Kitasatospora fiedleri: one gene and its partner. The protein of the gene in region 1 interacts with the protein of each later gene in a pairwise test. Links are inferred from orthologs where the notes say so. Each region holds a gene or a part of one and is shown in the gene's direction. Other genes may lie near its edges.

Region 1 (3,221 bases):
GCGGCGGCGGCCCGGGCGCAGGCCAAGGGCGGGGACTCGTACACCACGGGCGAGTTCAGCTTCGTCGACGAGCAGACGGAGGAGTCCGAGGACGCGATCGACTGGCTGAAGTTCGCCGAGTCGCGCAGCGAGGTGCGGGCCGAGCGCCGGCGGCGGCTGCGCAACCGGCTGGTCGCGCTGCTGGTGGTCGTGGCGGTGCTGGCGTCCGGCACGGTGGGCTACCTGTGGTGGAGCGGGAAGCTCGGCGGCGGGGACGACGCGGCCGCGGCGGTCGGCGGCCGGTACGTCAACGTGGTGCACCTGTACGACCCGCAGGGCAAGATCACCACCGCCCTGCTGGTCGACGACGAGGGGGGCAGGAAGGCGACCGTGCTGCTGCTGCCGGACGCCCTGCAACTGCCCAGCAACGGCGATTCCGCCACCACGACGATGAGCAAGGCCCCGTCGGAGCTCGGCGCCTCCGCCACCCGTGACGGCCTCTCCGCGGTGCTCGGCGCCAAGGTGGCCGGCACCTGGCGGTTGGACACCCCCTACCTGCTGCTGCTGGTCACCCAGCTCGGCGGCGTCAAGGTGGACACCAACGCCGAGGTGCGCGAGGGGAACAAGGCGGACGGCAAGGTGCTCGCCCCGGCGGGCAAGGACGTCCTGCTGAGCGGGCACGCCGCCGTCGCCTACGCGACCCTGCAGGCGCCCGGTGAGGCCCCGGACGCCCAACTCGCCCGGTTCGGCCAGGTGATGGCCGGGGTGATCAACGCCATGCCGACCACCATGGCGGAGGCCACCGACGACGTGCACCGGATGAACATGGTCCCCGACCCGTCGCTCCCCGAGAGCGCGCTGGCCGGCGTGCTGGTCAACCTGGCCAAGCAGGCGAAGGCCGGCCACCTGTCCACCGCCGTGCTCACCACCAAGCCCGACGGCACCCTGGACGACGCCACCGCGGGCAAGCAGGTGAAGGAGATCCTCGGCGGGGCCATCGGCAGCGCCAAGGGCACCGGCGGTTCCACTCGCGTCACCGTGGTCAACGCCTCCGGCAGCGAGACCTCGGTGGCCGCCGCGCAGGTCGCGGTGATCAACGCGGGCATGGACGCGCTGCCGTCCAGCGCCAAGGCGACCGAGCAGGCGACCTCCGAGATCCGCTACACCGACGACGCCAAGCAGTCGGCGGCCCTCACCCTGGCCACCAGCATGGGCCTGCCGGACTCCGCGGTGAAGAAGGTCACCGACGCGCAGAACGCGGACCTGGTGCTGGTGGTCGGCAAGGACTACCAGCCGCCGTCCCAGAAGACGCAGTGAGCGGAGGCGGCTGCGCGGGGGCGGCCGGGGTGCCGTCGAGGCGCCGTTGAGGCGGGGACGGAGCCCCCGGGCGGAAAACGCTCGGGGGCTCCGTCGTGTTCGTGAGATCCTGGGAGGGTATCCCCACAGCCGAGCCGGAAGAGCAACGTGACCGTCACCGACCGAAGCCAGGAACTGATCACCGTCGCCGCACAGGCGGCGGCCGACAAGCTGGCGCACGACATCATCGCCTTCGACGTCAGCGAGGTGCTGTCGATCACCGACGCCTTCCTGATCGCCTCCGCCGCCAACGACCGCCAGGTGCGGTCGATCGCCGAGGAGATCGAGGACCAGCTGCGCGAGAAGCTCGACATCAAGCCGGTGCGCCGGGAGGGCGAGCGCGAGGGCCGCTGGATCCTGCTCGACTACCTGGACATCGTGGTGCACGTCCAGCACTCCGAGGAGCGCTCCTTCTACTCGCTCGACCGCCTGTGGAAGGACTGCCCCGAGCTGCCGCTCCCCGAGGACGCGCTGGCCACCCGCAACCGGCCGGAGAACGCCGTCACCGACGCCGCCGGCAACGCCGTCTCCGGGGGCGACCTCTGAGCCGCCCGGCGGTCTGGCCGCGCATCGTCTTCTGGCGGCACGGCCAGACCTCCTGGAACCTCGAATCGCGGTTCCAAGGGACGACGGACATCGAGCTCACCGACCAGGGCGTCTTCCAGGCCCAGCGGGCGGCCCGGCTGCTCGCCGGGCTCCGGCCCGACCTGCTGATCTCCTCCGACCTGCAACGGGCCCGGCGCACCGCCGCTGAGCTCGCCGGGCTCACCGGCCTCGAGGTGCACCACCACGAGGGCCTGCGGGAGACCTACGCGGGGGAGTGGCAGGGGCTCACCAACGCCGAGATCCGGGCCCGGTACCCGGAGCAGTACGAGGCGTGGGCGAACGGCGAGCAGGTGCGCCGCGGCGGCGGCGAGCTGGCCACCGAGGTGGCCGACCGGGCCGTCCCGGTGGTGCTCGACGCGGTGGACAAGCTGCCGGAGGGCGGCACCCTGGTGGTGGTCAGCCACGGCGGCACCATCCGCACCATGATCGGCCGGATGCTGGGCCTGGAGCCGCGGCTGTGGGAGCGCTTCGGCGGCCTCTCCAACTGCTGCTGGTCGGTGCTCGGCCAGGACACGCGCGGCTGGCGGCTGCTGGAGCACAACGCGGGAACGCTGCCGCAGCCGGTCATCGGCGACGAGACCTGACGGCCGCCCGACCCGGATTTCACAGTTCCGGCTCTGACCAGCTAGAGTCTTCCTCGTTCGCAGCGAGGAACGCAGACGGGAAACCGGGGGCGGGAGTCGCGGAACTGCGGGGCTATAGCTCAGTTGGTAGAGCGATTGCATGGCATGCAATAGGTCAGGAGTTCGATTCTCCTTAGCTCCACTCCGCACCGGTGGTCCGTGAGTGGTCGTCAGTGTCGCGGGGCTATAGCTCAGTTGGTAGAGCGATTGCATGGCATGCAATAGGTCAGGAGTTCGATTCTCCTTAGCTCCACAGCAGTTCCGCGAGGCCGCTGCCCGAACAGGGTGGCGGCCTTCGGTGTTTCTTGGACTCGGCCTGGAGCTTAGGGCGGGGCCGGGCCTGGAGCTGGGTCCGGAGCTGGGTCCGGAGGGCGGGCCGGGGTCGGGGCGGGAGGCGAGGAGGGGGGTGGGGGAGGGGGCGGCCGGGGCCGTCGCGGGGGCGTCGGAACGGATTAGGGCCGGGGGCGCCGACCGTGTAGAGTTATCGATGTCGCCGAGGGAAACCGCAGGTGACGGTGGTAGTAGCAGTAACAGCATGGGGCTATAGCTCAGTTGGTAGAGCGATTGCATGGCATGCAATAGGTCAGGAGTTCGATTCTCCTTAGCTCCACAGCAGTCCGGAGGCCGTCCCGAGAGGGGCGGCCTTCGGTCGTTCAC
Region 2 (3,176 bases), 550 kb from region 1 along the record:
GCTCGGACAGCCGCTCGGCGGCGTCCGGCGCGGCGCTCAACTCGGCGCCGGTGCGGGCGATCTCGGCCAGCGAGAAGCCCAGCGCCTGCGCGGTGCGGACGTAGCGCAGCCAGGGCACCGACTCGGGCGGGAAGTCGCGGTAGCCGTTGGGCAGGCGGCGGGCGACCAGCAGCCCGGTGCGCTCGTAGAAGCGCAGGGCGTCCCGGCTCAGCCCGGACCGTTCGGCGAGTTCCCCGATCCGCATGACCCCGCTCCCGTCGGCGACTTGACCCTGGACAGTACTCCACCGTCCAGCATGGGCCCGTCCCCGTACGGGACGGCACACGAGACGGCACAGGAGCCCGACATGACGCACCGCTACGCCCGCCTGGTCCGCGCCAGCGCCTGGTACGACCTGCTGGTCACCGCCCCGTTCGCCACCCCCTGGACGTACGCCCTCGCGCACCGGGCGCTGTCCGCGGCGGGCGGCGCGCTGGGGCTGGGCCGACTGCCGCCGCCGGAGCCGGTGCAGACGCTGTTCGCCAACCTGATGGGGTCGGTGGTGCTGGTCTGGGCGCTGCTGCGGCTGCTGCGCCCGCGGCCGGAGCACGGGCTGTTCGACGGCGCGGCCCGGGTGCTGTTCGCCTGCTGGCAGGGCTGGGCGCTGGGGCAGGGCGCGACCGGGCTGCTGTGGGGCTTCCTGGTGGTGGAGGCGGCGTTCGGCGCGGCCCAGCTGTGGCCCTGGCGGCGGGCGGCCTACCGGGGCGCGCTGCCGGCCGAGTGAGGGCGGTCCGGTCGGCGGCGGGTCGGTCGAGGGCGGTCCGGTCGAGGGCGGTCCGGTTGTCAGTGGCGGGGGGCAGAGTGGAACTCGCACGGGGCGAACGGGAGTTCTTCCGCCCAGGTCAGCGCCGTGCGGTTGATTCCCCGCGCCCTTCCCGCGCAGTGTCCTGACGTCCCGTGAGATCGGAGCAGTCGATGACCACCGAGACGACCAGCGAGGTCCTGCGGCAGCACGCCGAGGACGCGTTCGCCGAGGAGCTGGCCGCCCTCGCCCGGCACGACGACCGGACCAGGCCGGAGCGCTGGCGGCTCTCGCCGTGGGCGGTCGCCACCTACCTGCTGGGCGGCGAGCTCGCCGACGGCACGGTGATCACGCCGAAGTACATCGGCCCGCGCCGGGTGGTCGAGGTCGCCGTGACGACGCTGGCCACCGACCGGGCGCTGCTGCTGCTCGGCGTGCCCGGCACCGCCAAGACCTGGGTCTCCGAGCACCTCGCCGCCGCGATCTCCGGCGACTCCACGCTGCTCGTCCAGGGCACCGCCGGCACCCCCGAGGAGGCCGTCCGCTACGGCTGGAACTACGCCCAGCTCCTCGCCCACGGCCCGAGCGAGGACGCGCTCGTCCCGTCCCCGCTGATGCGCGCGATGCGCGACGGGCGGATCGCCCGGGTCGAGGAGCTGACCCGCATCCCGGCCGACGTGCAGGACAGCCTGATCACCATCCTGTCCGAGAAGACCCTCCCCGTACCGGAGTTGGGCTCCGAGGTGCAGGCGGTGCGCGGCTTCAACGTGATCGCCACCGCCAACGACCGCGACCGCGGCGTCAACGAGCTGTCCTCCGCGCTGCGCCGCCGCTTCAACACCGTGGTGCTGCCGCTGCCCGCCACCCTGGAGGAGGAGGTGGAGATCGTCACCCGCCGGGTCGGCCAGCTCGGCCGCTCGCTCGACCTGCCCGAACTGCCGGGCGGCGCGGCGGAGATCCGCCGGGTGGTCACCGTCTTCCGCGAGCTGCGCTCCGGCCTGACGGCCGACGGCCGGACGAAGGTGAAGACCCCCAGCGGCACGCTCTCCACCGCCGAGGCGATCTCGGTGGTCACCAACGGCCTCGCGCTGGCCGTCCACTTCGGCGACGGCGTGCTGCGCGCGGGCGACGTCGCGGACGGCATCGTCGGCGCGGTGGTCCGCGACCCGGTCGCCGACCGGCAGGTGTGGCGCGAGTACGTGGAGGGCGTGGTCCGCGACCGCGACGGTTGGAAGGACTTCTACCGGGCCGCCCGGGAGGTCTCGGCGTGAACGCCCAGGTGACGCTGCTCGGGGTGCGCCACCACGGCCCCGGCTCGGCCCGCGCGGTGGCCGCCGCGCTGGCCGCCCTGCGGCCCGACGCGGTGCTGATCGAGGGCCCGCCGGAGGCCGACGAGCTGGTCGCGGCCGCCGCCGAGAAGGAGATGGTGCCGCCGGTCGCGCTGCTCGCCCACGTCGCCGACGACCCGGCGCGGGCCGCGTTCTGGCCGTTCGCCGCGTTCTCGCCCGAGTGGGTGGCGCTGCGGCACGCGCTGGACGCCGGGGTGCCGGTCCGGTTCATCGACCTGCCCGCCGCGCAGAGCCTCGCGCTCGGCCCGCGCGGCGCCGACGGCGAGGCGGCGGGCCCGTTCGGCGACAGCGACGGCGTCAGCGACGGCGACGAAACCGTTACCGGGAACGGCGACACCTCCGGCGGTGACGGCGCGTCAGAGGAGGGGGAGGGGTCGGGAGTGCCGGGGGGCACTTCCCGGCCCGCGCCCGTCGACCCGATCGCCGAACTCGCCGCCGCCGCCGGCCACCCCGACCCGGAGTCCTGGTGGGAGGACGTGGTCGAGCACCGCGCCCCCGACGGCGACCCGCTGGCCCCGTTCGCCGCCCTCGCCGAGGCGATGGCCGCCCTGCGCGAGCACCACCCGGCCGAGCGGCGCGACCTGGTCCGCGAGGCCGCCATGCGCCAGCAGCTCCGGGCCGCCCGCCGGGCCGGGCACCAGCGCATCGCGGTGGTCTGCGGCGCCTGGCACGTCCCCGCGCTCGCCACGCTGCCGACCGTCGCGCACGACCGGGCGCTGCTCGCCGAACTCCCCAAGAAGCTCAGGACCGAACTGACCTGGGTGCCGTGGACGCACCGCCGGCTGTCCCAGCACACCGGCTACGGCGCGGGCATCGACTCGCCCGGCTGGTACCACCACCTGTTCACCGCCCCGAGCAGCCGGTCGCCCGCTGGATGACCAGGGTCGCCGAACTGCTCCGGGCCGAGGACCACCCGGTCTCCTCCGCGCACGTCATCGAGGCGATCCGGCTCGCCGAGACGCTCGCCGCGGTGCGCGGCCGCCCGCTGCCCGGCCTCACCGAGACCCTGGACGCGGTGCGCGCCGTGATGTGCGACGGCTCGGACG

The links. The genes of interacting proteins can lie anywhere in the genome.
Region 2: the proteins of rsfS (region 1) and QMQ26_RS14280 interact in binary tests that used the Escherichia coli proteins (3 or more experiments, as listed by UniProt). The link is inferred for Kitasatospora fiedleri from one-to-one orthologs.

The regions. Positions count from the first base shown.
Region 1 is NZ_OX419519.1:2,559,073-2,562,293, reverse strand. What follows is about bases 232-3,162. They hold rsfS (ribosome silencing factor), read left to right. Parts: upstream 232-1,443; coding sequence 1,444-1,881; downstream 1,882-3,162. Other genes in these bases: QMQ26_RS11950 (histidine phosphatase family protein), read left to right, coding at 1,878-2,525; QMQ26_RS11960 (LytR C-terminal domain-containing protein), read left to right, coding at 232-1,296. Outside these bases: more of QMQ26_RS11960, read left to right, coding at 1-231. UniProt on the Escherichia coli protein: Functions as a ribosomal silencing factor. Interacts with ribosomal protein uL14 (rplN), blocking formation of intersubunit bridge B8.
Region 2 is NZ_OX419519.1:3,112,511-3,115,686, reverse strand. What follows is about bases 118-3,003. They hold QMQ26_RS14280 (ATP-binding protein), read left to right. Parts: upstream 118-954; coding sequence 955-2,052; downstream 2,053-3,003. Other genes in these bases: QMQ26_RS14285 (hypothetical protein), read left to right, coding at 347-763; QMQ26_RS14290 (MerR family transcriptional regulator), read right to left, coding at 118-244. In the rest of the region: more of QMQ26_RS14290, read right to left, coding at 1-117.